3 regions of the Bacillus sp. 1A genome follow, and region 2 is predicted to be linked to each of the others. Evidence: riboswitches for the same ligand, from Rfam matches in the RefSeq annotation. Region 2 holds a riboswitch; each other region holds the start of a gene.
What was found. Region 2 has a riboswitch for S-adenosylmethionine ahead of ACUN0F_RS17275 (M20 family metallopeptidase). Riboswitches for the same ligand answer to the same signal wherever they lie in the genome.
Positions count from the first base shown of each region.

Region 1: linked by a shared signal. The riboswitch ahead of ACUN0F_RS24220 (MFS transporter) and the one ahead of ACUN0F_RS17275 (M20 family metallopeptidase) in region 2 are both predicted to bind S-adenosylmethionine.
Region 3: linked by a shared signal. The riboswitch ahead of ACUN0F_RS16440 (hypothetical protein) and the one ahead of ACUN0F_RS17275 (M20 family metallopeptidase) in region 2 are both predicted to bind S-adenosylmethionine.

Region 1 covers NZ_JBQYLZ010000001.1:4,727,966-4,738,637, reverse strand. Annotated here, with positions in the region: gene ACUN0F_RS24225 (DUF4153 domain-containing protein) at 361-1,608, shown strand; SAM riboswitch class I at 1,745-1,850, shown strand; gene ACUN0F_RS24220 (MFS transporter) at 1,981-3,204, shown strand; gene ACUN0F_RS24215 (arsenic resistance protein) at 3,260-4,225, opposite strand; gene ACUN0F_RS24210 (FMN-dependent NADH-azoreductase) at 4,520-5,212, shown strand; gene brnQ (branched-chain amino acid transport system II carrier protein) at 5,447-6,805, shown strand; gene ACUN0F_RS24200 (hypothetical protein) at 6,892-7,038, shown strand; gene ACUN0F_RS24195 (substrate-binding domain-containing protein) at 7,690-8,637, shown strand; gene ACUN0F_RS24190 (NCS2 family permease) at 8,769-10,052, opposite strand; gene ACUN0F_RS24185 (cytochrome P450) at 10,080-10,672, opposite strand, start outside.
Region 2 covers NZ_JBQYLZ010000001.1:3,377,537-3,388,208, forward strand. Annotated here, with positions in the region: gene cypD (bifunctional P-450/NADPH--P450 reductase) at 1-817, shown strand, start outside; partial or broken gene ACUN0F_RS17230 (ABC transporter ATP-binding protein) at 1,065-1,181, shown strand; gene ACUN0F_RS17235 (GNAT family N-acetyltransferase) at 1,447-1,953, shown strand; partial or broken gene ACUN0F_RS17240 (IS4 family transposase) at 2,184-2,347, opposite strand; gene ACUN0F_RS17245 (class I SAM-dependent methyltransferase) at 2,581-3,327, shown strand; gene ACUN0F_RS17250 (monooxygenase) at 3,473-3,778, shown strand; partial or broken gene ACUN0F_RS17255 (transposase) at 3,906-4,366, shown strand; gene ACUN0F_RS17260 (hypothetical protein) at 4,435-4,902, opposite strand; gene ACUN0F_RS17265 (VOC family protein) at 5,190-5,582, opposite strand; gene ACUN0F_RS17270 (AAA domain-containing protein) at 5,694-8,003, shown strand; SAM riboswitch class I at 8,079-8,181, shown strand; gene ACUN0F_RS17275 (M20 family metallopeptidase) at 8,270-9,475, shown strand; gene ACUN0F_RS17280 (Lrp/AsnC family transcriptional regulator) at 9,611-10,051, opposite strand; partial or broken gene ACUN0F_RS17285 (IS6 family transposase) at 10,191-10,358, shown strand; gene ACUN0F_RS17290 (alpha/beta fold hydrolase) at 10,647-10,672, opposite strand, start outside.
Region 3 covers NZ_JBQYLZ010000001.1:3,222,803-3,233,474, forward strand. Annotated here, with positions in the region: gene ACUN0F_RS16395 (YfcC family protein) at 1-604, opposite strand, end outside; gene rraA (ribonuclease E activity regulator RraA) at 806-1,285, shown strand; gene ACUN0F_RS16405 (DUF4430 domain-containing protein) at 1,624-3,381, shown strand; gene ACUN0F_RS16410 (DUF4430 domain-containing protein) at 3,439-4,278, shown strand; gene ACUN0F_RS16415 (energy-coupling factor transporter transmembrane component T) at 4,301-5,179, shown strand; gene ACUN0F_RS16420 (ABC transporter ATP-binding protein) at 5,152-6,813, shown strand; gene ACUN0F_RS16425 (ECF transporter S component) at 6,786-7,487, shown strand; gene ACUN0F_RS16430 (YwiC-like family protein) at 7,672-8,394, shown strand; gene ACUN0F_RS16435 (hypothetical protein) at 8,427-8,618, opposite strand; SAM riboswitch class I at 8,741-8,839, shown strand; gene ACUN0F_RS16440 (hypothetical protein) at 8,880-9,197, shown strand; gene ACUN0F_RS16445 (SWIM zinc finger family protein) at 9,452-9,841, shown strand; gene ACUN0F_RS16450 (NAD(P)H-dependent oxidoreductase) at 9,865-10,440, shown strand; gene ACUN0F_RS16455 (group-specific protein) at 10,437-10,672, shown strand, end outside.

The DNA.
Region 1 (10,672 bases), 1.4 Mb from region 2:
ATAAAAGGTTAAGTTTGAAAAATATGGATAAAAAAGAGAAAGCATGACAATTTTATGTCATGCTTTTTTTATTTTGTAATTACAGGATTTTGTATGCTAAATATAAAAATAGTATTTAAATAGGACGTTTATATTATCTATATCATTTCTTTTATATAAAAGGAAAAAAGTAATTAAGAGAAATTGAGAGTAGCTTATACTGATGTATTTGAAAGTATGCAATAAAAAAACATCTTAAATAATAAAAATTTATTGTAAAACGATAAATTTTATATTAAAATCAAAAACAGAATAAATAAGTGTGGTGCTTTTTATGGAAAAGATAAAAATGTTGTTTTTGTAATTAGAGGAGGTATAAATATGGACATTAACAATTTTATTATTGAAAATATGGATAACCCTCATGAGTTGGAGAGAATGTATAGAAAAGACCCGAAAGTTTTTAAAAAGTCATTCTCACAAGCATGGGATGAAAAACCTGATTCTCAGGTACTAGCTGCTTGGTACGAAAGATTGCATTTCAAGGAGACGGCAAATAAAGAAAAAATATCGCTGTTTCAAAAAGGTTTCTTATTCATGGGTATGTTAGCTATTCTAGCTGGACTAAGCACCAGAATCATTTTCCACTTTGTCGAGCAGGAAGCAATTGCTCCAATTAACTTGGCTTTTGGTGTAATTCCCTTTATTGCTGCTTATTTTATTTACAATAATACTCCGAAAAAAAGTATTATTTATTTCCTTGCGGCGTTGTTACTAATTTCCGGATTGTATCTTAATATGTTGCCATTAAATTATAAAGACAGCAGTATCCTTGCTTATTTACATTTTCCTATAATGTTATGGGTTTTAGTAGGGATTGCGTTTACAGGAAATGAATATTCAAAAGGTAGTACAAGATTAGCTTATATTAAATTTAATTTAGAATATTGTCTTCTCTACGCGAGTATGGCCGTGAGCGGAATGGTATTAGCAGTATTCACCATGAAGTTATTTAGCTTCGTTGACTTGGATATAGGAGAATTCTATTTTAGTAATGTTGTGTTATTTGGTGCTGCTGCTCTCGCTATTGTGGCTGCATATTTAGTATCAATGAATCTTAAACTTGCTAAAAATATTACACCATACATATCTAAAATTTTTAGTCCTCTTGTCCTAATCACATTGTTGATCTATCTTATAACAGTTATATGGGTCGGGAAAAATCCGTTCTTGGACCGCAATTTCTTAATGGTCTTCAACGGAATACTCCTTGGCGTATTGGCCGTTACCATATTTTCTATCGTTGAGAGTGACTCAGATGAGAAAAAGAACATTTCAGATTATATCAATTTTGCCTTAATTGTTCTGGCACTTATTATTGACACTGTGGCTTTGTCAGCCATCATATTCAGACTTTCTTCTTACGGGATTACACCTAATAGACTTGCTGTTTTAGGGGTAAACATACTGATCTGGGCAAATTTAATTTGGATTATGTTTTCCTATATGCGTTTCTTGCAAAACAAATCAGGACCAACAGCTATCCAAGATGCCGTTACGAAGTATTTACCAATTTACGGACTTTGGGCAGCTTTCGTTATGTTTACGTTTCCTTTAATTTTTAATTAGTAAGGAACTGTTAATGTAACGAAAAGTCAATCTTCCGTAACGTATAATATCAGCTTATTTTTATTTTAGATATGGAAAAATATGTTGAAAATATTTTGGCGTAATATATAATAAATTTAGATAATTGTATAAAAACTTCTTATTAAGAGAGGTGGAGGGACTGGCCCTTCGAAGCCTCAGCAACCTTATGTGATATAAAGGTGCTAAATCCTGTAGGATCTAAAAGTCCTAATAGATAAGAAAATAGGTATAAGTAAACCTTCTTCTTATTTTGAAGAAGGTTTTTTTGTCATTTAAATAGAGAATTAGAAAGGTAGTGATACAGAAGAGAAAGAATCAAAGAAAATATAGAAGGAGAAACCGGAGGGCATAGTGAATAATCAAGTTGGGGGTTTAAAAGAGGATAGCGCTAGTAATAGTATTTGGAGCAATAAAATTTTTTCGTATTTTTTCTTAGCAAGTTGCATTTCTTTAATAGGTAATTCTATGGTTACGCTCGTTTTACCGTTATGGGTAATGAAATTGACGAACTCTCCATTACTTGTTTCTGGGATAAACGTTGCAATTGCAATGGCGGCGATTTTGTTTGCACCTGTAACAGGGACGTTAGCAGATCGAATGTCGAGAAGGAAGCTTATGATAATTGCAGATGTTATGAGATGTATCGTTATGATTTGTGTTGCGGTAATAGCATTTTATAATAAAATGTTGTACATTCCGTTACTACTGTTACTTATTATACGTTCAATTGGGAGTGCTTTATTTACTCCAGCTTCAAATGCAGCATTAGTAACATATGTGGAAGAAAAGCATGTTCAACAGGCGATTACGCTGAGACAAATCTCAATACAAATCATATCGGTAGCCATTCCTTTAATGGCTAGCTTTTTAATTAGTATTTTTAATTTTCATGGAGTATTTATGTTAGATGCAATTACATTTTTTATATCATTTTTAATTTTAATGAAAATTAAATTTCCACGTGAATTAAAAGGAGAAAAGAAAAAGCCTTTTTATGAAGACTTTAAAGAGGGGTTCTCACTTTTAAAAAGTAATCAATCATTGAAAATGTTGCTTATGAGCGCTGCAATCATTAATTTGCTTGGAGCGGCGTGTATGCTATCACTGCAAGTAATCGTTGTTAGAGAAATGGATCTTTCTATGCAGTGGTATAGTATAGTTTTTGCGGCATCACCGATAGGAATTTTAATTGGGGCATTAATTACTAAAAAGATTCGTACATATAAAACGATTACAACTGCTTTTATATGTACTGCTATTATGGGAATTTTTAATGCTGCAATGGGTACGACGTTAAATCCGGTATTATTTTCTGTTTATTATTTTCTGTCAGGAATTGCATTTGGGGTAAGTAATATATATTTTGGAGTGTTGTATAGAAAGTTAATTCCAAATGAAGTGCAAGGAAGATTTTTCGGTTTTTTAAGTTCGTTATTATTAGTATCTACTCCAGTTGGAATTGCAATAACAGGATATTTCTTAGAGTCAATTTCAGCTTCTATTTTATTTATTATAATTGGTATTATTACGTTTTTAGTTTCGGTTATTTCATTTGTAATGATAAATAAGAAATAAGTGTTGTATGAGATTTTTCAATAATAAAAAACGTCCTATAGCAGGACGTTTTTTATTATGTATATTGCTGTTTTTTCTTAATAAGTAATAACACTTGTGAAACACAAGCAAGTACCGGTAACTCAATCAACGGTCCGATAACGAGTGCAAGTGCGATAAGAGGTTCGTCTGGAAAAGCAGTTACAGCAATAGCAAGTGCAACAGGTGAGTTTCTTGCTAATGTTGTTAAGCTTAGACTTACTGTATCTTTATAAGATAAACGCATCATGCGTCCGATAAATTGTCCTAGTAAAAAATTAATGATAAAGAACAATAGAATAGGAATGAGTAATAGTAAAACGACATTCATATTTTGTAGTAAATATTTACCTTGTGATGCAAACATCGCTACGATTGCTAAACTTAAAAATAAGATTTGAGCAGAGCTGAAAAACGGAATGAGTTTATTCTCGAGTGTTTTAGTTTTTTTCAGTATATTCATAATGAATTTTGTAGCGTGTGCAAGTACAAATGGTAAGACGATTACGATAACAATACTTTCTACTAAAACAGAAACAGCTACAGTCTTCATGACACCAGCAAATAAAAATAAATAAATGGGAAGGAGTAGTACTTGCAATATTAAATTTACAGGCAAAATTGCAGTAGAAAGTGCTACATTTCCTTTCGCAATTTCAGTAAAGATTAAGTACCAATCTGTACATGGAGTAACCATTAACATAATAAATCCAACCCAAAGTGCTGGATGATTTGAAAGAAATAGTGCACCTAACCCCCAAGCGAGTAAAGGTGTCCATACAAAATTAATGGTAAGGCTCGTTCCAGCGAATTTTAAATTACGGAATCCATTTTTTATTTCTTTCAATGGAGTGCTGAGGAATAATCCATACAGCATAAAAAATAAGAAGGGGACAATAAATTGCTCTGAATACATATGTATCAAATTAAATTGTCCGAGTACGATGCCGCATGTAACAGCAAAAAGAATAATAAAAGTTTGAATCTTTTCTATAGTGCTCATGAGTAAATCCTTTCTAAATATGAATGGCCCTCTTTGTATTCATTATACAAATAATAAAGTTATAATGGGTGTTTTAATTGTATTGGCGCTATTACTTTTAATTCGAGATATTATTTTTTATTTAAAGTTACTTGACTAAAGTAAGTGTGTGTATTACAATCACTTACATAAGGTAATTAGATAACAAAAAGTTCGCAATATCTTTACTTAAGGCATCAATTGGAACTTTTTATTAGAATAAGAATTTTTATGATGATGAATAATGAATATGACAAGAAAGCTTAGGTGAAGAAAATGGGGTTATTTAGCTCATTATTTGGTAAAAAAGAAGAAAATACAAAAGTAGAGGGGAATAAAACAATGTCAAAAGTATTATTTGTAAAAGCAAACGATCGTCCAGCGGAGCAAGCAATTAGTTCAAAAATGTATGAAACGTTTGTAAGTACTTATAAAGAAGCTAATCCGAATACAGAAATTGCAGAGTTAGATTTATTTGCATTAGATCTTCCTTATTACGGAAATATCGCTATTTCAGGTGGATACAAACGTAGTCAAGGTATGGAGTTAACAGCTGAAGAAGAGAAGGCTGTAGCAACGGTAGATCAATATTTAAATCAGTTTTTAGAAGCTGATAAAGTTGTATTTGCGTTCCCACTATGGAACTTCACAGTGCCAGCGCCATTAATTACGTATATTTCATATTTATCTCAAGCTGGAAAAACATTTAAATATACAGCAAATGGTCCAGAAGGTTTAGCTGGGGATAAGAAAGTCGTTGTATTAGGTGCGCGTGGTTCAGATTACTCTTCAGAACAAATGGCTCCTATGGAAATGGCAGTTAATTATGTAACGAATGTGCTTGGCTTCTGGGGGATTACAAATCCAGAGACTGTTGTAATTGAAGGGCACAATCAATATCCAGATCGTTCACAACAAATTGTTGAAGAAGGTTTAGAGAACGTTAAAAAAGTAGCGGCGAAATTTTAATTGATAGTAAATGCAAAAAACCAACATGGATGACCATGTTGGTTTTTTAGTCTATTTCTATGTTAAAAAATGTATATTTATAAAATAAAAGAAAAGTTTGAAAATAGTATTGCAAAATATTATATAGCAAACTATAATGAGTTCAAGAATAGTTAATAGTTGAATTGAAAATTCAGAAAATTCAATTAGTTAAAAATGGAAATGAGATAAAAGGATTGGAATGGAGGTTATATTATGACGAATAAAGTACCGTTTTCGTTCATAGTAGTTATTGGTTTAATGTTATTCGCACTATTTTTTGGAGCAGGAAATTTAATATTCCCGGCAATGCTTGGTCAATCGGCAGGAGAGAATGTATGGATTGCTAACGCTGGATTTTTAGTAACAGGTGTAGGTTTACCGTTGCTAGGAGTATTAGCATTTGGTATTTCAGGTAAAGAGGATTTACAATCGTTAGCAAGCCGTGTGCATCCAGTATTCGGAATTGTATTTACAACAGTTTTATATTTAGCAATTGGTCCGTTATTCGCTATTCCGAGAACAGGCAGCGTTTCTTATGAAATTGGTATTAAGCCGTTCGTGCCAGAAGATTTCAGTTCTACAGCACTTATTCTTTTTACAATTGTATTCTTTAGCATTACTTGTTTTTTTTCGCTAAATCCCGCGAAAATTGTCGATATTGTAGGAAAAATCTTAACGCCAATTAAATTAACGTTCATTGGAATTTTAGTAGTATTTGCTTTTATTCATCCAATGGGAGAAATGCAAGCACCTGCAGAGGCGTATACATCACATGCATTCTTTAAAGGGTTCCAAGAAGGTTACTTAACAATGGATACGTTAGCATCATTCGTATTTGGTATTATCATCATAAATGCGATTAAAGAAAAGGGTGCAAAAACAAAAAAAGATATTATGATTGTTTGTGCAAAAGCAACATTGATTGCTGCATCTATTTTAGCAATAATCTATTCAGCACTTTCATTTATGGGAGCTTCAAGTGTTGCAAAACTTGGTCATTTAGATAACGGTGGTGCAGTATTAGCAAAAGTTTCAAACTATTATTTCGGGGCATACGGCGGAATTATATTAGGGATTATGGTTATAGCAGCATGTTTAACTACTAGTGTTGGACTAGTCTCAGCGTGTTCTTCATTTTTCCATAAGCTATTCCCGAGGATTTCATATAAGAAGATTGCAATTGTATTATCAGTGTTCAGTGCAGTTGTTGCGAATGTAGGTTTAACACAATTAATCGCAATTTCTGTTCCAGTATTAATCGCAATTTATCCATTAGCAATCGTATTAATTTTCCTAACACTACTTCATCCATTATTTAAAGGACGAGCAGAAGTGTATCAAGGCAGCTTATTAGTAACATTTATTGTAAGTATGTTTGATGGATTAAATGCAGCTGGTATGAAATTAGCAGTAGTGAACGATATTCTTACTAAGTTACTTCCAATGCATGAAGTTGGATTGGGTTGGATTTTACCAGCACTTATTGGTGGATTGATCGGATACGGCATTAGCATTATGAAAGCAAAAAATCAAGTTCGATCAGCAGCTAGTACGAATAAGAAAATAAGTTAAATGAAAAAAGTTATAGAATTTGTTTCTATAACTTTTTTTGTTACTATTGATAAGGATAGAAAAAATAAAGTAGTAGGGGAAATATAATGAAAAAAACAATTGATCATATCGGCATCGCAGTTCGAGATATAGATAGTACGATACGTTTTTATGAAAATTGTGAAGTGACAACAAAGTTGTATTCTTTACAAGAAGGTTGTTCATTCTACAACAAAGTTATACACGATACATGAAAGATGTACACTTAAAATAATATAAGATTATATGGGAAAAAGCATAACTTTACGTTATGCTTTTTTGCAATTTCAAAATGGAATTTAAGGGGATCTTGAAGAATTAGTAAAGGTTAGAGTTCTATGGTTACAGAATGATTTTTAATTATTAGGTTAAATATTAAATTAAATATTAAATTAAATATTAAATGGAAATTTGAAGGAGAGTACCAGTTGCTAATTTAAGATTTCTTTATTAGATCTTTATATAGAAAATAAAAAAAGAGCCTGTCCCTGAAACAAGCTCTAGCTACAAGAAATAGCGTAATTGAGATGTCTATATATTACCATTTAATGAATGGAAGTTCTAGGTGTATTATGTTGAGAAATAAATTATAGGTATCTTAATGAAAACTTCATTTGAGATTAAATAAAGTCCCTAAATATAGGGCGTTAAAGTTTTAATTAACTACGTGTGAAGAGAAGTTTTAAAATATTTTTTTTATGGGGAAAAACAATGAGAAAAACTATAGAACAGCATTTTTTATGAAAATCAAGTATGTAATCAGTTCATGATAGAAGAAAGAAATGGTTCAGTGTATAAAAAATTAATTTAGGTGTATTTTACTTTGCAGCAAATATACTTCTTGGAAAAATACAGACAAATGTTATATGATAAATTTAAGAGATTGGGGGAATGAAACTTTGAACGAGTCATATACAGCAGAAGAAGCTGCGAAGAAGTTGAAAATATCTAAATTAACTGTTTATGAACTTATCAAAAGAGGGGAACTGCCATCTTATCGAATAGGTAGGCAAGTTCGAATTGATGTAGAAGATCTACAAAAATACATAGAGCAAAGTAAAACAGGGAGCCTAAAAAATTCCGCTCAATTATCTAAAAAACATAATTTAACGAATGTAATTGTAATTAGTGGGCAAGATATGGCATTGGACATACTAGGGAAATATATGGAGAGTAGTATGGGAAAAAGAATGCTAAGAGCTTATGATGGAAGTCTTACAAGTTTGATTCGTTTGTATAAAGGTGAAGGAAGTATAGTCAGTCTACATCTATTTGATGGTGATACTAAAGAATATAACATTCCCTACACTAAAAGAATTTTAACAAATTCCCAGTATATAATTTTTAATTTACTTTTAAGAAATGTAGGATTTTATGTACAAAAAGGTAATCCAAAGAATATCAAAACTTGGGAAGATTTATGTAGAGAAGATGTAAAGATAGTGAATAGAGAAGTTGGAGCGGGTATACGCGTTTTATTAGATGAACAGTTACGTATTCATAATATACATAGAACAAAGATTAAAGGTTATGATTACGAAGAAAATAGCCATTTTAGTATTGCAACTAGCGTAGCTATGAATAAAGCGGATGTGGGAATAGGGATTGAAAATGTAGCCAATATAACAAAGGTTGAATTCGTTCCATTAATAAAAGAACAGTATGATCTTATTATCTTAAAAAATGAAAGTAATGTTAAAATCATTAATGAGATTAAAGAAATACTGCATTCAACAGATTTTAAACAGGAACTAGAGTCTATTGGAGGATATGATTTAACATTGACAGGAAACACGATATACGAATCTTTTTAGGTAGATTTAATATCTTTTTTATTTATAATAATGAGATATAAAAAGCTTGTTATCTGTTTATAGATGGGATTTACACATAGAAAAAGACTGCTTTATAAAGCAGTCTTTTTCTATGTGTAAAGAATTACTAATTAATAAGATAGTAAGTAGTTTAATAAGAATAATAGACCGATAACACAAATGGTTTTGTTTAATTCTTTTCTTTTTCCAGTTAGAAGTTTTATTATTGGATAAAATATAAAACCAAAAGCTATACCGTCAGCTATATTGTAAGTTAGTGGGATCATAATAATTGTTAGAAAAGCAGGGAAATATTCAGAGAAATCATCAAAATCAATCTCTTTTATGCTTTTTAACATTAAACTTCCAATAATAATTAGTATAGGTGCAACGGCTCCATCTGGAATCATTTTTATAAAAGGCATAAAGAAAAATGAGATGAGAAATAGTAAGCCAACAAAAATAGAGGATAAACCAGTTTTTGCACCAGCCGCTATTCCCACAGCACTTTCTAAACCAGCTACAGTAGAACTAGTACCAAAAACCCCAGCAAAAATGTTAGACATCCCGGTTGCCTGATAAGCTCGATTGAAACGTTTATTGTCATTTTCAAAACTTTGTATGGTTCCTAGATTTTGAAATAATAGAATCATTGTTAAAGAAAAGGTAGCTGTCCAAAAGGAGGCGTTTTTTACTTGTGCAAAAGAAAAAGCATTAAACACAGCTGGGTAATGCTCATATAAAGACCCCATATTATAGGAAGGATCTAATTTTGTTATGCCACAAAGGGCTGCAACCAATGTACTAATTCCTATAACGATTAAAAATCCACCTCTGATATTATAAATAAAAAGGATTACGGCTAATGCCAGAGTAAAAATTGTAAGTAATGTATTTGCTTTAAATAGGTTATCCAATCCAATTATTGTTACAGAAGAATCTGTAATAAGTCCACCTTTCTGAAGTCCGATAAAGGTCAAAAATAGGCCAATCCCTACAGTAATAGCATTTTTTAAGGAGTGTGGAATAGAGTTGATTAAAAGTCTAGAAAAAGGTGTAAATGTAATCAGTGTGAAAATAATGCCTGATAATAATACGACGCCTAAAGCTTCCTGCCAATTTAGTCCTAAAGATTGAACAATTGTATAGGAAAAGAATATATTTTCTCCCATTCCAGGGATAATTACGAGAGGGGAATTTGCCCAAAAACCTATTATAAGGCAACCTAAAAAGCATGTTAGAGTAGTGGCTACTACAGATGCCTCTGTACTAATCCCTGCGTCCCTTAATATGGAGGCATTTACAATCACTATATAAGAAACAGTGAAGAAACTTGTTAGAGCAGCTAGTAATTCTTTTTTTATGGTTGTATTGTAGTGTGTCATATTAAAGTGAGTATAAATCCATTCTGTCATGACATAAGTCTCCTCTGTTCAAATTTTTTATACATTAACTGGATACTTCGTTTTTATTGTGACTTTCAAAGTTGAAATTGTTCTAAATCCAAAAGTATCGTTCCATTCTAGATCGTCAATAATAAGTGACTTATCTTCTATAAAAGGTTGTATGGTATTTAAAAATACTTTTAGTGATTTTCTTGTTAGATTTGCACCGGCACAGTAATGAGAACCAACTCCAAAACTTAAGATTGGAGGGGTGTTTGATCGTTTTTGGCATTCATTTGGGTTTTCATATTTACTCTGATCTCTATTTCCAGAAGAGATAAACAAAATAATTCTATCACCTTTATTAATGAGTTTATCTTCTAAAGGTATATCTTCATTAGCAACACGTGCACAATAGGGAAAAGGGCATTCCATTCTTAAAGATTCTTCAACTATATTTTCTAATGTTAGTAAACTGTAAGGGTTATTATGAGGTAATTTATCATTCTGCGTTTGTATGTAAAGATACATTAATGTTTTTACAGCACTAAGAAATGGTTCATGTCCATCTACTGTTACATTTGCGATTAGGGCTAAACTATCTTCTACTTGATCTACATTTTTCAGTATTAAATCGAATAAACCGTTTT
Region 2 (10,672 bases):
GGAATTGGAATCATTACTGGAAGACGGGATTTATCATGAACAAATATTAAAGAAACGTATGTCAATGTTGGATCTTCTTGAAAAGTATGAGGCTTGTGAAATTAGATTTGAACGCTTTTTAGAACTTCTTCCGGCGCTCAAACCGCGTTACTATTCAATTTCAAGCTCTCCACTCGTTGCACAGGATCGTCTGAGCATTACGGTCGGTGTTGTGAATGCGCCTGCATGGAGTGGGGAAGGGACATATGAAGGAGTCGCTTCTAATTATTTAGCTCAGCGTCATAATAAAGATGAGATTATCTGTTTCATTCGAACGCCACAATCAAGCTTTCAATTACCTGAAAATCCAGAAACACCAATTATTATGGTGGGGCCAGGTACTGGAATTGCACCATTCCGTGGATTCTTGCAAGCGCGTCGTGTTCAAAAACAAAAAGGTATTAACTTAGGACAAGCACATCTATATTTTGGTTGTCGTCATCCTGAAAAGGATTATCTCTATCGTACAGAACTAGAAAATGATGAAAGAGATGGATTAATCTCTTTACACACAGCTTTTTCTCGCCTAGAAGGATATCCAAAAACATATGTACAGCATTTAATAAAACAAGATAGAATCAATTTAATTTCACTATTAGATAAAGGAGCTCATCTTTATATATGTGGTGATGGAAGTAAAATGGCTCCTGATGTAGAAGATACCCTGTGTCAAGCATATCAAGAAATTCATGAAGTCAGTGAACAAGAAGCAAGGAATTGGTTGGATCGTGTGCAAGATGAAGGGCGATATGGAAAAGATGTTTGGGCTGGTATCTAAATTCTTCTTAATTAGATAAGTACTATTTCATTCACGAACTTCTTTCGACCAAGTATAATTTTAAACAAAATAAACTGATTTATAAAAACCCTGTATTTTTTATTGAATATGGGGTTTTCTTATTTTTAAATAAAAGGGATGTATATGTTGATTCAAAATCCAATAATCTTTATGCTTTATATACACAACATGGTAGATTTGACTTAATAAAAAGGGGAACCATCAGGGAGAAGTAGACTTTAATTTAAAATCAACAAAATGCGTAATTGTTGTTACTCATTCACAAGAAGTTGCAAAAAAATCAGATCGAGCATTTTATTTAAGTAAAATGAAGTTAGTATTAAACGAAATTAAGAATAGTTAAGAAAAAGCTATTTATGTTCTCAATTAACATAATTTTTGAAATATACAAATGTTAATATTTGTTATATGATATGTTTGTCAAAGTACTATTCCTGTAGTTTCTATAATGAATCTGTAAGATAGTTTGTCTGTCTGTCTGTCTGTCTGTCCCATATATTCACCTTAAACTAAAAAGAACTTGCAGAGATTTCTACAAGTTCTTTTTAGTTTAAGGGTTGAATGTGGATTTGAAATAAAGAAACGATTTTTCGAGAGGAGAAAAGTAAATGTTTATAAGAGCAGAAAGATTATTAATACGAAATTTTGAGTTCAAAGATTGGCAAGCTGTCCATGAGTATACATCAGATAGCGATGTTATGAAATACATACCCGAAGGGGTTTTTACTGAAGAAGATACAAGAAACTTTGTAAATAGAAATATGGGTGAAAATGCAGAGAACTTCCCTGTGATACTGGTAGATGAAAATATTCTGATTGGTCATATTGTTTTTCATAAATATTTTGGTGAGCATACTTATGAGATTGGGTGGGTATTCAATCCTAAATATTTCAATAAAGGATATGCTTCTGAAGCAGCACAAGCTACATTAAAATATGGGTTTAAGGAAATGAAATTACATAGAATTATAGCTACATGTCAGCCACAAAATACCCCGTCATATCGATTAATGGAGAGAATTGGAATGAGAAGAGAAGGATATTTCAGGAAGTGTATACCCCATGGAAATGAATGGTGGGATGAATATTATTACGCTATTTTAGAAGAAGAGTAGTGTCTCAGAACGCATTGTTTAAATCAAAATCATAATTAAAATTGTGCTATCCTTTTTTGAGAATTGCTTGGTCTATAAAATAATTAAAATGTGGGCGATGCTCTATGCTCATCAAGCTAACATTATATAAGTTTAATTTCATGTAAGATTTTTTCTTTTTCTAAAGATCCAGTGCAAGTTCTTTAAAAGTTTGCATACAAATAAACCCTATCAGACTTCAATTTTTTTGATTACGCTACAGGATTGTGAGACATAGAAAAGTTATATATGACGCCTAAGATATCAAAGACTGTTTTCCTCTCATGTCTATGGGGTTTTGTCCGTTTTTCTGTAAGTGATTAAACAGACGAAACAATATCTCTGTTAATTCTTGGGTGTCTTTTTGTAAGGCTCTTTTCGTAAAGGTTTTTCTTTTAATTAAAATAAAGGTTAATTTTCTTAATACGGTATAATATCTACAGCAGATTATTCAGCAAACGGGCAGGATTGTGAAAGTATTGAGTTCGAGATATCTTCCTAAAAAACATTACTATAATAAAAGGATGACAAAATTTTTATGGTTAGTATGATAATTTGGAAACAGAAGTTAGCTTAATCTATGAAAACCTTATCAGAGGAGTGATGTAAGTGAAACAAAATGTTTACGATAATCCGAATTTCTTCAAAAACTACACAGCGTTGCGTGAAAGTGGAATAAACGCTAATGAATTCATAGAACAGCCAGCAATCAAATCATTAATTCTGTGTTTGAAAGGAAAATCGGTATTAGACTTGGGTTGCGGTGATGGTCATTTTTCAAAGTATTGTATAGAAAATGGTGCAAAAAACGTAGTAGGTGTAGACATATCCAAAAATATGATTGAACGTGCTAAAAAGTTAAATCAGGATGATAACATAGAATTTATGTGTCTTCCTATGGAGGATATGGGACTAACCAATCAAAAGTTCGATCTGATTATAAGTTCCCTCTCTATACATTACATTGAAGATTACTCGGCAATGATTCAAAAGATTAATGAACTATTAAAAAGCAGTGGTGAATTTATCTTTTCAACCGAACATCCAATAGCAACAGCTCGCAAAGGAAGCAACCATTGGATAAAAACGGAGGATGGTAATAAATCACACTGGGCATTAGATAATTATCAAGAAGAAGGAATCAGAGTACACAACTGGTTTGTTGACGATAGTGTGGTTATTTATCATAGAACAGTTGCCACACTAATAAATACTTTAATTGAACATGGACTTTCGCTGGATAAAATAATCGAACCACAATCAACTTTGGCAGGGATAGAGAAAATGCCAGATTTAATAAACGAATCACGAAGTCCATCTTTTATTATAATCAAGTCAAAAAAAAATAATATTTAAAAATATCTACTGCAATCTGGGAGCTTTTATTGAATTACGAAAACAGCCGTTTCACTAAAGAATGGCTGTTTTTTTAAAACAAAACCTAAAGTCGTTAAACTGTATGCATTCGAATTGAAAATATTGAACTTAGGAGTGAGTGAAAATGGCATATTTATTACAAGTTGATTTTCCGTTTGAAGGTCCTTTTGGTGAAGAAATGGAAAAAGGATTTTGGGATTTAGCAAAAAGTATTAACGAAGAAGAAGGATTCTACTGGAAAATATGGACTGAGAATGAAGAAACAAAAGAAGCTGGAGGCATTTATGTATTTGAGGAAAAACAAGATGCTGAAAAATACGCTGAAATGCACAAGAACAGACTTGAAGCAGCTGGTGTTAAAGATATGAGAGTAAGAATTTTTAACATTAATGAAAAATTAACGGAACTGAATCGTGGGTATACGAAATAATTCCGGCAGTCGGAGCAAGCGTAAAAGGAGGGGATAATCTGGTATTATCCCCTTTAGGTAGACAGTAAAAAAAGAATCCATCTGGTAGGATGGACTCAATACTGTTTTATCTGGAGGGGATTTTTTTATGGCAAGAAAAGGACAATCATTTCAAAAATATACAGAAGAACTAAAACGAGAAGCAGTTCGTCTTCGAGTAGAAGACGGGAAATCATTACGAGAAATTCGTGAACAACTTGGCATAAAGAGCGATGCACAAATTATAGAATGGGTAAAGTGCTCTCAACAAGGGCAGTCATTTGATGATCAACGTGGTACTTGGAATCGTAAGAATTTTAATAGTCTTGAAGAAGAAAATACATATTTGAAGGCGCAGGTTGAATATTTAAAAAAGCGCAATCCAAATCTACACGGGAAGGAATGGTCTTAAAGAAAGAACGATTTTCTCTTATCGATTCACTACGCCAGATATATCCACTCAAATGGTTATTTCAAATTGTAGAAGTGTCTAAGGTTGGATACTATAAATGGCGAAAATATCATAATGTGCATCGTTTACACCAAAAAAGGGATATGTGGCATAATAAAATGTACCCTATAGAATAGACACTAAAAAAAATCTATTCTATAGAGTACAGATTAATCTATCACCTTTTTTATTTTTTATCAAAAAATAAATTTAAATCAGTTTTATCCGTATCATAAGCTAAAGCTTCAGCAATACAATCTTGAATAATTTCTAATTTAGCTTTTTCAAAGAATGGTACTGAAAAAATATAATCCGATCCTGCCCTTTGAATAATCAATACATTTTGCAAACCACTACCTAAAATACCAATTCCGATTAATAGTAAAATAAGTCCGAATATAAAGTTGCTTCCTATGGTATTAAAGGAAAAAAGAAGAATAATCAATCCTAATATAATGAGCTTTATTCTATACTGAGAAGAAATCATTGTAGAACTAATATTTTTTAAAGGAATGTTTTGATTATCTTTTCCAGCAGGAATAAACCCTAATATAGTGTTTCCGGTAGATACTTTTACAAATCTTGAATCAACTGAAACAAATCCTTTAATCCAAAAAAACAAAAGTGACAAAGAAAAATCTGTTTTTTTCTCCATTTTATCCTCCTAAAATGTAAAATATTCAATTTATGAAAATAGTATATCAAATTTTCCGTAAATTGGGAATGGTGTAATTTATTCTTTGTAGGTAACACTTTTTTCTTTGTTGCTGGTTCCTTCAACCTTTTCACTGTTTGTTTTTTTGTTAATATTCTATTTATGAAAAAGATTATATTTAATAGAATTCTTCCAACGAAAACGGAAACTTCTTTTATCTTCCAATTATTTATTAGGATTGCATAAAGGATTGGAAGTAGTATAAGGGCCAAAATTCTGATTCTTTTCTATCTCTCCGTCTCAAAAAACTCAATCCACTCTCCATCAGGACCAGCGAAGAATATGTAACGTGTTCCATCTGGTAATGTTTCAATTTCTTCTCCTAGTAAAAAGGTTACTTTTTGTTTCTTTAGTCTTTCAATTTCATCCTTTAATGAATCCACTTTAAAGCAAATGTGATGTACTTTTCCTTCTGCCGGAAGAGAAGAGTTGTAGCCTTCAATTAATTCGAGTATCGTTTCCTTCGATTCTTCCACACCTAAAAAAGCGAGTTTTAAGTCTGGATTCGGGTGACCCATACGTTTAATGAGCTGTAAGCCAACTACTTCTTCATAAAATGAAATAGATGTTTCTAAGTTTGCGACCATAAGACCGATGTGTTCAATTCTTCTAACTGGCATGTAGATCCCTTCTTTCTGAAAATTATATACAATATGTTATTGAAAATTAAGAAAATAAGCAAGATAAAAACCTTACAAATTTTAGCGTGTTATATGGTATAGTGAGAAAGTATGTTTGGGGAGAAGGAAGGAGATTATACGATGAATACACCTACTCAAACTCCTTCATTATCGGCAACGATGAAAGAGTGGCATTATGCATTAGCGTATGAAATTAAACATTGGAAAACGATAGGTGGTAGTAAAATTTCTATCATGAACGGTCGTTTTTTATATACAGATTATGAAAGTACAGTATACGTATTTCAGCTTATTTCGGAAGTAAGCTTACCGGAAGGTTCACCAATTCGAATTGAGTTTGATGGTGAGGAAGCGACAGGAGAAGTATTATCTGTACATGGATTAGAAATAGAACTGAAATTAAATGATTATATACAAGGTGAAATACGAGAAGCTGTTTTATACAGTGAACCGTGGCAATTGTTAGAGCAACTACAAGAGCGATTGAAAGAGGCACATAAAGATAAACTAAAACGTAGTCGTATAAAGCGTCTTGTTGATGGGACGAGCAGTCCGAAACATATTGAGAAGATGAAAAATCCGAAAAATGAATTGGCGTATCGTTCGTTTTACAATCCGACAACGTACGTGTGGGGACCCCCTGGAACAGGGAAGTCTTACAATTTATCACGTATTATTTCGGCTCATTATCAAAAAGGAAAATCGGTACTTGTATTAGCTCATAGTAATGCGGCAGTAGACGTATTAATGAGTGAAGTAACGAAGCAAATTGAGAAGAAAAAGAAATGGACACCTGGCGAAATTGTTCGTTACGGTTATAGTCAACATGAACATATAAGAAATCATGAAACATTACTTACGTCGAAGTTAGTTGAAACGACGAACGGATCATGGGGAGAAGAAAGACTCTATTTAGAGGAAACACGACAAGATCTTCGTGAAAAGATTTTATCATATAAAGCGACTTCTGCTGATAAGAAGCGTATACAAGAGATTGAAAGTGATCTTCGAAAGCAAAAAGCGAAAATTAAAGAAGTAGAAAAAGAATACATTGAAAATGCGAAAGTAATCGGTGCGACTTTATCGAAATGTGCCATTGATTCACTTATTTATGAGCGTACATTTGATTTAGTTGTAGTAGATGAAGTGAGTATGGCATATGTTCCGCAAATTGCATTAGCTGCTTCACTTGGAAAACGTATTGTCGTTTGTGGGGACTTTTTACAGTTACCTCCAATTGCGATGGCGAACCATGAACTCGTTCGAAAATGGCTTGGGGAAGATATGTTTTATCATGCCGGAATTGTTGATTCTGTTAATAAATCAGAAGCACATCCGAACCTATTTATGTTGCAGGAACAAAGGCGTATGCATGCGGATATATCGAAGTTTACAAACTCATTTATTTATAAAAATAGAGTATACGACCATCCGTCTGTTTCAGAGCGTAAGGAACTTGCGCGATTGCAACCGTTCGCAAATGAGGCAAGTGTTTTATTTGATACGAGCTTAATGGGAGCCTTTTCGTTAAAGGACGCTGCTTCTGGTTCTCGATTTAACATTATGTCTGGTTTAGTAGCGATGCAAATGATGTTAATCGGACTGTTAGATGGTGTTCAATCGATCGGTGTTGTTACACCTTACAGGGCACAATCTCGCTTTTTATCAACGTGTATTAGAGAAATGTTGCAGAGAACGAAATATCAAAACATACCAGTTTTAGCGGCGACGGTTCATAAATTCCAAGGTTCTGAAAGAGATATGATGATATTTGATACGGTTGATAGTTATCCGCAAGAACGACCTGGCGTGTTATTCTTTGACCATAAAAATCATCGCCTCGTCAACGTTGCAGTAACGAGAGCGAGAGGGAAGTTCATTCAATTATCAGATTGTCATTATATGCGTAAAAACCTTTCGAGAAAACAAGCGTTATCACAATTAACAGCTCATATAGAACGTCACGGAGATGTATATGATCGTACGACATCAAGACAATTGTGGGAGCGGAAAATTTCGAAACGTTTACGCTGGTTTATGGAAATGAATCTTGAAGAGCCGAAAGGGTTATTGAAAGATATTTTAGCCGCAAAACGAAAAATTATTATTTCATTTCCAAGTACAAAGCAAGTGGATAAGCGAGTCTGGCAAGCGTTAATGCGTACAAATGCGCAAATAACAGTGTATAGTGATGGACCAGTTCCGTTAAAAAATGTAAAGTTACAAAGACAAAATAAAGCATTCCCGTTTATCGTAATCGATGATGAAATCTTTTGGGCGGGAGCACCGCTCACATCTCAAATGATATTTGAAGGTAGTATGGAATTTCCGTACGTATGTGCAAGATTACAAGCACCTGAGACAATTGGTGTGTTAAAAGGATTTTTAGATATCCGGTAAATTCGGATAGGAATTCCTTGACTTTTAATCGGAATGAACATAGAATGAATATAATTTAATATAATCTTATGAAAATTCTTATCACGAGAGGTTGAGGGACTGGCCCTATGATACCTCGGCAGCGGATTCTTTTATGAATACTGTGCCAATTCCAGCAAGGTAACTTGAAAGATAAGAAAGAAGCTCATTTTGACTGTATATGCAGAAGCCTCTTTCTATCTTTTAGAAAGAGGCTTTTTTACGTGAAAATATAAGGGGGAAGAAAAATGGGAGCGACAGGAGTAACGTCACAAAGAAAAACAATTGAAGAGAGTATAGAAAGAAATAAGGAAAAGTACATAGAAACAAGTCACGATATTCATGCGAATCCAGAGATTGGTAACCAAGAGTTTTATGCATCAAGAACGTTAAGTTTATTACTAGGTAGTGCAGGCTTTCAGCTGCAGCACAATATAGCTGGACATGAAACAGGTTTTATCGCGCGAAAAAGTTCAGGAAAACAAGGACCAGTCATCGCATTTTTAGCTGAGTATGACGCTTTACCGGGACTAGGTCATGCGTGTGGTCACAATTTAATTGGCACAATTAGCGTTGTGGCAGCAATCGCATTATCAGAAACACTTGAAGAAATTGGTGGGGAAGTTGTCGTGTTTGGAACACCAGCTGAAGAAGGAGGGCCAAACGGTAGTGCGAAAGCGAGTTATGTAAAAGCGGGGTTATTTAAAGATATTGATGCGGCACTTATGATTCATCCGAGTGGAAAGACAGCGACAACGAGTCCTTCATTAGCAGTCGATCCACTTGATTTTCATTTTTACGGAAAAACAGCTCATGCTGCGGCTTCACCAGAAGAGGGGATTAACGCATTAGATGCGGTGATTCAGCTGTACAACAGTATTAACGCACTTCGCCAACAACTTCCGTCAGATGTAAGAATTCATGGTGTTATTACAGAGGGCGGAAAAGCACCTAACATTATTCCTGACTACGCCGCAGCAAGATTTTTCATCCGCGCAGCAACGCGAAAAAGATGTGCAGAAGTAACAAAAAAAGTAAAAAATATCGCACAAGGAGCAGCGTTAGCAACAGGTACAAAAGTAAAAATTCATCAATTCCAAAATGAAATCGATGAATTGCTCGTAACAGAAACATTTAATGACGTCGTAGCCGAAGAACTAGAACAACTTGGTGAAGATGTAAACCGTAAAGAAAGAGTAGGGATCGGCTCAACAGACGCAGGAAACGTAAGCCAAGTCGTACCGACAATTCATCCGTACATTAAAATTGGACCAGACGATTTAATTGCGCATACGAATGAATTTAGAGAAGCAGCACGTTCAGAACTTGGAGATAAAGCGTTAATTACATCGGCAAAAGCACTAGCGAATACGGCGTATCGATTAATTACGGAAGAAGGGTTGTTAGAGAAGGTGAAGGAGGAGTTTAGAGAGGCGCAGAGAAATCAGGGATAGGTGAGAAAGAGACGTATCTCTGGATTTTCTAGTAGGAAATTGAATGAAAAAAGAATCAGCCTATGGCTGGTTCTTTTTATATTATATAAGAATTATTCCACATACACTCGGTATCTTTATCTTAGTACCCTCTTATCAGAACGACAATTTCTCCTCAAACTCACTCTTTAAAACAATTAAAGGAGACGATAATCCAAATTGCATTAAGGAGTCTAAAAATGTAGCGAGAGAATCCATCGAATTGCTCATGACCTTCATCATATAATTAAACTCCCCGCTAATTCGATATAAATTAGTTACTTCGGGAGCGGCATTACAAAATTGGATGAAATCAGAGCATTGGCTTGTTTTAAACATGATGAATGCTTGAATGTTTTTATTAATTTTAGAAGGCTCAAATTTTGTTCGGCAAGCCGCTATAACTCCTTGATCTTCAAGTTTATTAATACGCTCTTTTACAGCAGGTTGCGTCATGGATATGATCCGTCCTATTTCTGAAACAGAAATTCTCGCATTTTCATACAACAAGTTCATAATTTCATGGTCAAATTCATCTAGTTTTACTGCGTTTTGCATTGTGTAGCCTCCTTGCTTTATTTTCTAAAGTGAATCGTAAAGTTACAAAATTTTCTACATGAAGCTACACTCTAGAAAACAGGATTTAGGGGAATCAGACATGAGATATTTTAAAGGAAAACAATTCAAGTAAGATGTTATTTTAGTAGTTGTCGGCTACTACTGCCGTTTTTCTTTCGGTTATCGTGATGTATCTGAAATCCTGAAAGAACGTGGTATTTCAGTGAAAACAACAACCATCATGCGATGGAGTCATAAATATGGCAATCCCATCTATCGAATTTGGAAAGTAAAAAATAAATCTGCACGCTTATGAAACCATTCATACCCTATATAAACAAAGGCGAAGTCTTCAAAGAGACTCCGCCTTTTCAACGTACAATGAACTTCAACAATTACTACCTAAACATTGTTCTGCATTTACCAACCTGTTTATGCTTTTTTCAAACTTTGCAACAGAACCAGTTTAACCATCATCATGCACATGGAACTTTAGGTTATTTAAGTTCAGTTGAGTTCAGAAAACGAGCCCTTAAAAAAGCAGTCTGAATTTGTGTTGACAATCACACCTCCATCAATACTATCAAAAGAACCTTTATACTGTTACAGCTTGAGAAATCC
Region 3 (10,672 bases), 150 kb from region 2:
AAAACATCGGGAGTTCTGCGATTTTTTGTGAAATGCCTAAAGGTGAGGGAGATAATATAGTAGCATTAAAACCAGCATAAGTGCCTAAATAAATAATTGCTACGCCGACGATAGCGTCCCATTTTAATGTACGTGCAACAATGATGCCGATGGGGATAAAGCCAATAACTGAGTTAACGATAATACCAGTCGTTCCGAGAATAGAAAAGAGTGCGGCGACAATGCAAATGAAAAGTAATTGCTGATTACGAAATTTGTTAATTACATGATAGATTAAACCGTCAAGAGCGCCTGTTTTTTCAAGAATCGCAATAGCTCCACCTGTAAATAAAATTAAAAAGATGATAGGAGCAGCAAGTGTCATTCCTTTTTCAATAGCGGTAAAAAAAGAAACAAATCCTACCGGCGATTGTGGAACAGAATGATAACTTCCTGGTATTGTCGTTGTAACAGTACCGTTTGTAACTCTTTTAAATTCTCCAGCAGGAACGAAGTATGTAGCAATGGCACAAAGTAAGGCAATAAAAAATAGTAGTACGTACGCGTCAGGCATTTTAAACTTTCGTTTACTCGGCTGCTTTTTTACCTTGGTATGTAATTGCATAAAAACCCTCCTTTTTCACTTAGTTAATTTTTAATATTCTGAAATTTATCCGTGAAATAGATTATAATAAAGGTGGCTTTTTAAGGCAATAGTTTTTCTGTCCTTTTTCTGCACATACAAATTATTGCAACGTTAGACAGGGAAACGAAAATAATCAAAGAATATGTTATATAGAAAGAATAGGGAAAAGAGGGGAAAAAGATGTGGAAAACTACGGATCTATGTGATGAGTTTGAAAAGGAATTACAAATATGTCGCCAGTCTTTTCGGTCTTTTGGGAAGAAAGAACAATTCCACGGGAAAATTGCAACGGTAAAAGTGAAGGATGATAATGTATTAGTGAAGGAAGGATTGCAAACATTACTAGAAGGAACGGTATTAGTTGTTGATGGCGGAGCATCTACGAATTGTGCGTTACTTGGTGATAATTTGGCAGCTATTGCGGAGGAAAGAAAGCTAGCAGGGATTATTGTAAATGGATATGTTCGTGATTCTAGTGAACTAAAGAATATTGATATTGGTATTTTAGCGTTAGGGACGATGCCAAATAGAAGTGTAAAAGAGGGAAAAGGAGAGCGTGATATTTCATTGCAATTTGGACAAGTAGAATGGAAGCCGAATGAATATGTGTATGCGGATGAAGATGGAGTCATTATTAGTGAGAAGAGTTTGCATCGTTAAAGGATAGTAAACTACTATTCTTAGAAAATAAATCCGATAAAGCATGGACAAAATTCTTTGTCAATAGTAAAATAATACAGAAATTTATAATTAACAGAATGTATAGGTTTATCGTTTTACGATAACTTGAATGGAAGTCAGTTTTGCCTAAAAAAGTGAATGTTATCACAATGATACGTTCATAAACAAAATTATTTTTCCTATACAAATATAGCCGCGAATGATGCGGGTAGGAGGTGTTGCACAGTTTGTTCGACACTTACAAAAAAAGAGTGTCAATTGCACGCCCTTGAAGGGCCTTTTTTTGTGTAAATAGTAGTAAGGGAGGAAATTTTGGGATGGCAATGTTGAAAAAATGGCTGCTTACGTCGTTAATGGCAGTTACACTCGTATTTGTTTCTTTTGCGAATACAGTACATATTACGTTTGCTGAAGGCAATACAGCAAAACTTGCAATTATTGGTGAATCACAAAAGGGCATTATGTTATGTCCGAAAGAAGAGCAAATTACAGATGGGGAAACAGCTTTAAGTTTGCTGCAAAAAGTCATGGGGGACAAAGTAACAGCAGAGACGATGTCTTTTGGAACGTATGTCAAAGGCATTGACGGCTTAATGGCTGGGGACACAAGCGGCTGGTTGTATGATGTAAATGATAAATCTGCAGAAGTTGGAGCAGATAGTTATAAATTAAATGCTGGAGATGTTGTTGTCTTTCGTTTTGTTGCAGACTGGAGCAATATGAGCCAGGAAACATTACAGCAAACATTAGATAAATTTGGTACTTGTAAAACTGTAGAAGAACCAAAGACAGATGATCCAAAACAAGAAAAACCAGAAGAACCAAAAACGGATGATCCAAAACAAGAAAAACCAGAAGAACCAAAGACAGATGATCCAAAACAAGAAAAACCAGAAGAACCAAAAACAAATGATGAAAAAGTAGAACAACCAAAGCAAGAGAACATTCAAGTTCCAGCGGCGCAAGTAAATGACGCGATCTCTAAGACATCTGAAAAGATGTTACAAGATGGAATTGAAAGTGATTGGGTAGCTTTAGGCCTTTCTCGTTCTGGAAAGAATGTTCCAATTGAGGCGAAATTAAATTATGTTAAGTCAGTAACTGAAAAAGTAGAAAAGCGCATTAACCGTTTTTCAGCGACAGATTTAGCTAGAACGATTATTATGATGAATGCAATGCAAGCAGACCCTACAAAGGTTGGCGAACATAATTTAGTTCAAAAATTGTACCAATCAGATAAAGTGAATTCTGTTACAGGTTATACATTTGCATTACTTGCATTTGATACGAAGAAATATGAAGTTCCAGTGAATTCAAAATGGAATCGAGTTGCTTTAGTTGATGCGCTTTTAAACGCGCAACATACAGATGGCGGCTGGACTTACGATAGTGCAAGTAGTAAAGACAGTGCTAGTAGCGTTGATGTAACAGGTATGGTTTTATCAGCATTAGCTCCTTATCAAGAACGAGAAGATGTGAAACCAGCTGTGCAAAAGGCTGTTGCCTATTTATATAACGAACAGCTAGAAAACGGTGGTTTTTCTGCTGATGGACAAGAAAATTCTAATAGTGTTGCGCAAGCAATTATTGGACTATCACTTGTGAAAGATGTAGATCAAAACCGTCTACATAAGGCAGTGCAAAATCTACTGTCATATCAACTTCCAAATGGTGAATTCAAATGGTTACCAAGTGATCAAAACGGTAGCGGAATGGCTACAGAGCAAGCGTTATTAGCACTACTTCAGTTTAAAGATCTTGAAAAATCGATTTATGACTGGTCAAATGTATCTGTTCCTGAAATCGATAAGAAACCAAATGTGGATTCAGAAAATGTTGTAGTAGAAAAAGAAGTTACTGAGCAACCAGAAGAACAAAAACAAGTACAACAAGAAACGAAAGATGATAATTTAAAAGTTGTTGTTGATAACGAACCGGTTAAAAGCAAAAAGTCAGGAAACGGTAGTACGTTACCAAAAACAGGAGCATCCTCTCATAGTGCAGCTACAGAAGTAGGTATGGGTGTATTATGTATTGCTTCTGCATATGTATTATGGAGACGTAAAGCAGCTTAACAAAAATTAGGAGCAATCATTTGCTCCTAATTTTTAATATGAAAGGTGAGAGACAACATGAGTAAGATGAAATGGATCATTTCTTTAATGCTTTCACTTGGGCTACTTGCTGGATGTGAAGAGGCAGCTGTAAAGCCTGAGAAGAAAGTAGAACCAAAGCAAGAAGAGGTAGCAAAACAAGAAGAGAAAAAAGATGAAGCGAAACCGGAAGAAAAGCCGGAGGAAAAACAAGCTGAACAAGAGCAAAATAAGCAAGACGAGCAGAAAGAGAAGCAAGAACAAAAAGTAGAAGAGAAGCCGAAAGAAGAAAAGCCGCAGGCACAACCGGAAGTAAAGAAAGAAGAGAAACCTCAGGAACAGCCTGCCGCTGCTAAGCAACCAGAACAGCAAAAAGCACAAGAAGAGAAACAACAGCAACAACCGAAAACACCAGAAGTAAAAGAAGAAGCGAAGGTTGTGAATCAGCCGAAAGAAACACCGAAGCAGGAGCAGAAGGTTGATCCGAATAAAGAGCAACAAGCAACTGTACCAACGCCACCAACACCGGTACCAGATCCAGTACCGCCAGTGCCAGTGCCAGATCCAGTAATACCAAAACCAAAACAAGTCACTATCTCAGTAAAAGGTGATAAAGGGTACTTATTAGGTGCGAAAAAAATGGATGTACAAGAAGGCGATACTGTTTATAAAGTATTGCAGCGTACAGGTTTAGATGTGGATGCAATGGGCTCTAAAGGTGATATTTATGTAAAAGGGATTAATGATTTATATGAAAAAGATGTTACTGCTACTAGTGGATGGAAATATCGTGTGAATGGTGCTTTTCCAAATCATAGTGCTGGTGTAGTAACAGTTAAGCCAGGCGATACAATTGAGTGGGTGTTTGTATTAAAATAAGAAAGGCATTCGGTAAAGGACTATGACAATAAGTTTTTCTTCTTTACATCCTTTTGTGAATTTTTTCTATTATATCGGGGTGATGATACTATGTATGATGTGTCTTCATCCTCTTTTTTTAATTGGGGCAATACTATTAATCGTCATAATCAATATAATGCAAGGGAATAGTGAAAAGATAAGAAAGATGTTACCGAGCACAATCGTTTTCTTTTTTATGGTCATTTTATTTAATTCATTATTAACGCATAGAGGTCGAACTACGTTATTTTGGTTAGGGGATAGCCGTATTAAGCTTGAGGCGATTATGTTTGGAGTAGTAATGGGATTATTACTAGTTGCGATTATGTTTACGTTTGCTTCGTATAATGATATTATTTCAAGTCATAAATTTTTATATTTGTTTTCTAGAATTTCACCGAAAGTAGCGTTGTTAACGATGATTACAGTGAGGTTTGTTCCTTTGTTTATGAGGCGATTACAGAAAATAACACTCGTCCAAAAAACGAAAGGCGTACAAGTAGATGCGGGTTCAATTGTTGAAAGAGTGAAAAATGGTATGCAGTTGCTGCAAGTATTATTAATTTGTTCATTAGAAGATGCGCTGCAAACAGCAGATTCTATGCAAGCGCGTGGGTTTGGTGTAACGAAGCGTACGACGTATATTCGGTATAGAATGGAAAGACGAGATTGGTACACGCTCATTTATTTAAGTATTCTATTTATCATTGCTATTATATGTAGTACGTATGGCGGAGGAAAGTTAATCATTTATCCGAAAGTCGAATCTATTCTATTTCAGCAATACGATGGAATGATGTTTGGAGTATTTACGATGTTTATTAGTCTACCAATTATAATGGAAGGAAAGGAATGGATATGGTGGCGCATGCAGAAATAAACAATTTATCATTTGTATATACTGATGAAAACGAATATGCGTTACAGCATATTTCTCTTTCTATTCAAAAAGGAGAGTTTATTGCACTTGCTGGAGGGTCAGGCTCTGGAAAGACGACTTTATTGAAACATTTTAAAAAGGAATTACTTCCAATCGGTACACGTTCAGGAGAAATTTTTTATGATGACGTTTTATTAGGGGAAGTACCTGATTTATTATCTGCACAAGAAATTGGTATGGTATTTCAAAATCCAGAAAATCAGCTCGTAATGGATACGGTCATTCAAGAATTAGCATTTTCTTTAGAAAATATCGGGTTACCATCACAGATTATTCAAAAACGAATAGCAGAGCTTATTAGCTTCTTAGGATTTCAAGATTTATTGCACCAATCTGTTCATACGTTATCTGGCGGGCAAAAGCAGCTCGTCAATTTAGCTGCGGTATTAGTTATGCAGCCAAAACTATTATTATTAGATGAACCGACGGCGCAGTTAGATCCCATTGCTGCGAAAGAGTTTTTAGGATTGTTAAAACGTATTAATGAAGAACTTGGAATTACGATCGTTTTAAGTGAACATCGTTTAGATGAGGTGATACCACTTGCAACACGCGTTATTTGTATGAATAATGGTCAAATCGTGTATGATGGCAGCCCTAAAACGGTTATAGCGAACATGTGGGAAGTTGAAAAGTTCCGTCCATTTATTCCGCAAATTCCAAGATTGTTTTTAGAATGGAATGTAGAAGATATTCCGTTTACAGTGCGAGAAGCGCAAATGAAACTGAATAACTTTTCAGAGATATCATATGTGAATGAGCCAGTAGCAAAAAGTGAAAAACACGAAGTTATTTTAAGTGCAGAGCATATTTCGTTTCAATATGAAAAAAATAGTCCACTTATTTTACAAGACTTAACCGTATCGATTGAAAAAGGAAAATGGGTAGCTCTCGTTGGAAAAAACGGTACCGGGAAGTCCACGCTTTTGACGATTTTAGCGGGATTGCAAAAAGCGAGAAGAGGGAAAGTAAAGTGGAATGGGAAAGTGATACATAAAATTGATTCGAAAGAACGATTTAAAAGGATCGGGTATGTATCACAGCATCCGTATTATCATTTTACATTTGATACAGTGTGGGAAGAAGTGTATGAACGTGCACGTGAGTTATACGGAGAACAAGGAAAAGAAATAGCAGAAGATATGTTGAAGAAGTTTTGGTTGTATTCGCTTAAAGAACGCCATCCGCATGATTGTAGCGGGGGAGAGCAACAACTACTTGCGTTATGTACAACGTTATTATCAAAGCCGACTTTATTGTTACTTGATGAACCGACAAAGGGATTAGATCCGTGGAAAAAAGAAAGAGTAGGAGAGCTATTTAGAAAGCTGCAAAAAGAAGGTACAACAATTGTAATGGCAACGCATGATATTGAGTTTGCAGCGAAATACGTTGATCAATGCATGATGTTATTTGACGGAGCAGTTATTATGAATGATGCACCGAAAGAATTTTTTAGTGGAAACTTCTTTTATACAACATCTATTAATCGATTCATTCGAAAAGAATTGCCATATGCATTAACGTGGGAGGATGTGTACGAAGCGTGTCTAAACGATATGTTGCATTCATAATATGTATTTTTGCAGTAATAATAGGCACATTACTCTTTACTACACTTATCATGGACGGTTATTACATGTTAAGTAGTTTGTTTTTATTAGTTGTTATTATGTTACCTTTCTATATCCGCTTTGAAAGAAAGGCTTTTGTTTCACGTGAAATTGTGCTCGTTGCTGTGTTAGCGGCAATTGCAGCAGTTAGCCGTGTACCATTTTCTATTTTACCAAGTGTACAACCGACTTCATTTGTCATTATCGTTTCTGCAATTGTGTTTGGGAGTGAAACTGGTTTTATGATCGGTGCAACAGCGGCTATCGTATCTAACATCTTTTTAGGACAAGGTCCGTGGACGCCGTGGCAAATGTTTTCTTGGGGCATGATTGGTTTTATAGCTGGATTATTACGTAATACATTTTTAATGAAAAAGCTATGGGGAAGACTTCTATACGGATTATTTGTTGGGTTTTTATTTGGCTGGATTATGAACTTATGGGGGCTTCTCGGTTTCATACGTGAGGCAACGTGGGAAGCAGTCGTTTCGTATTATATCGCAAGTTTTTATTTCGATTTGAGTCATGCAATTTCAAATGTTGTTTTCTTACTATTATTTAGTACGTCTTGGATTACGATTCTTACAAGATTTAAAAAGAAATATGGCATATTAGATAAGCATAACACGGCATAGAAAAGCATACTCATATAAGGTAGGGTCGCGACTTACATATTCGTTTGCCTCTTTCATGCTTCTTACATATTGTAAGGAGCATTTTTTATTGTCAAAAAATAGATTCAATATATACCCGTTATTATATAAATTTATTTGTATAATAGTAGGTGAGAACTATTTTCATAAGGGAGGTGTATAGTTAATGAAGTTAGTTATTCCGAAGCAACACGGTGCATGGGCCATGCTCGTTATACCATTTCTATTAAGTGTCATACTTGGGAAACCTACTATGTATCATATTCCATTGTTTTTAGCTTGGTTCTTTATCTATTTAGCTACGTATCCATTTCTTACGTACATAAAGCAAAAACGAAAAAAAGAGTACTTACATGCTGCAATTGTATATTTTATCATCGCGTTCGTATTTGGAATGATTTCTCTATTATATGAACGGCGCATTCTTTTATTCGTAGTATTCATGATTCCATTATTTATTGTAAATATGTATTACGCTCGTCAAAAAAATGAAAGAGCATTACTAAATGATATTAGTGCGATTATTGTTTTCTGTATTGGTGGTTTAGTTAGTTATTATTTTTCAATGAAACTTATAGATAAAACAGCATTATTTATTGCGCTTATTTCATTTTTATATTTTTTAGGAAGTACATTTTATGTAAAAACGATGATTCGCGAGAAAAATAACCCGAAGTATCGTCTTATATCATGGGGGTATCATATTATATTAACAATCATTGTATTTGCTATCAATCCGTGGTGTTCTCTTATTTTTATACCGAGTGTCATTCGAGCAATTATGTTATATGGCAAAAAAATTTCTATTATAAAAGTAGGGGTTTTAGAAATTGCTAATTCTGTATATTTTTTAATTATAACGGTAATAATTATGAAGTATGCCATTTGAAAAAACTTCCCACCTTATGATGGGAAGTTTTTTCAATCTTGTTCTAAAATATGAACCGTGTAATCACAGCGTTGAATAGCTTGTTCGATCGCATAAAGTGATTGTTCAATACGAGCGCGATTAAAATCTTTTTCAACAGTCTGTAGCGCTTCTTCTAAACAATGTTTTGCTTCTTGTAATGATTGAAAAGAATTTTGGACATATCCGCGAGCATTTTCGTGCATTTCATAATCCTCCTTGCATATTTATATATGTATAGTATGAACAGTAAGGAACAAAATATAATTTGTTATATTTATTTGACAATTAGAATGAAATTACGTATAGTAAGAATTAAGTGAATATTTTCTTATCCAGAGAGGTGGAGGGACTGGCCCGATGAAACCCAGCAACCGCGATGCAGGTGCTAATTCCAGCAGAACATATTTGTTCTGGGAGATAAGACGAAGATATATACGTAACTTCTTCTTATCGGAGAGGTTTTTTTGTTGCAAAAAAACCGATTACGAAAATTTATATTAAGAAGAAAGGGGTTGCGAAGTACTGTGACACTCGAAAAATACGTAAAACTGCGTAGTACAGTTTATGAATATATGATAGAGCAAGATAAGCCAATATCATTGTTAGATATTCAAGAACATATCGTTTCGCATCATGAAGGAAAATTCACGAAAAAGATGTTACATCAATTTTATTTATCAAGACTATTAGATGAACTGAAACTGGATGGGAAAATTACATTAGCTGATGAATATCTCTATACTGAAAAAGGGGTATTTTATAAGGCGGGAAAAGGGAGCTAAGCTCTCTTTTTTTTGAAGTATGTAGAGTAAAAGACTGCTTAAGCAGCCTGATACAAGGGAATGGTGTTGAGTGTGTAGTGTCAAAGATTGAATGTGCCTGAAAGAGGCACTTCATATCGGCTGCAAATGAAAAGAGACACCTCCGCCGAATAGGTGTCAGTCGTTTTGTCATATAGACTTGCTATTTGACAGTTATTAGAATAACATGCAGGGGTTGTGGAAGTCAAAAGGGAATTAAAGGAAGAGGTGTTGTTATGTACGCTTACTTACTAAATGATATAACGAAATGGATTCCGAAATACATTGTAGATAGAGGATACGAATATTATGAAGATGGACATGTAGAAGAGGTTGAAATACATGATAAGAAAGTTTTTGCTTTTGTTACTGGAAATGCAGGAAACTATGAAGTAATGATTGATCTTGAAAATTTTACAGAAAGTAGCTGCGAGTGTCCATATGAGAATTATTGTAAGCATATGGCGGCAGTTGTTTATGATATTCAAGATGCTGGTGAGAGTACGTTGAAAGAGAAACTGAAAGATTTAGACAAGGAAGAATTACTTATCGTATTAAATCGTTTATTACAAAGTTCGAAAAACGTACAAATTGTAGAGAAGATGTTAAAGAAGGGGAAACTTTAACTTATAGAGGGAGTTGTTATGTAGTGAATGCACTAATTGTATACGCCCATCCTAGTCCTTCCAGTTTTAATGCGGCGATATTAAAGCATGTGCAAAAAGGATTACAAGAAACAAATCATTCGGTTACGGTACTTGATTTATATAAGGAACAATTTGATCCAGTCCTTGTATTTAATGAAGAGAAGAAAAGACGTGATTTAGTAAATGAGGAAGAGACAGCGCGATATAGAAAATTAGTAGAAGAGGCAGATACGCTTCTCTTCATCTATCCGATATGGTGGTGGGGGATGCCTGCTATTTTAAAAGGATTTATTGATCGCATTTTCGTAGCTGGATTTGCTTATAAATATGAAGGTGCCCTGCCGAAAGGATTATTGAACGGAAAGAAAGCGTGGGTTATTAATACGTTGGACTCGCCTTTATGGTACGTCGCATTATTATACCGATCAGCAGATTGGATTATGATGAAGAGAGGTATTTTACGTTTTTGCGGTATTCGCGATATAAAACGGTCAGTTTTCCAATCAGTGAAAACGAGTAAACTAGAGAAGCGGGAAAAATGGTTAGTACAAATAGAAGAAAAGGCTCGTACATTATGAATGAAATCGATCGTATTCTAAACTGTTGTGGGTATGATAACGAACTTTTGCGAACGTATATTACGTGTTTACTTCAATTGAAAAAATGTAGCGAAACATTTCAACAAATGACGATTCAATTAAGAAATGATTATCTAATAAGAGGGATTTGTGAAAGAGAAGTTGATGAGGTGGTAAGAGGAAGTAAAGAATATGAAACATATTTTCTTCCTAAAGCGTTACAGTGGAATTT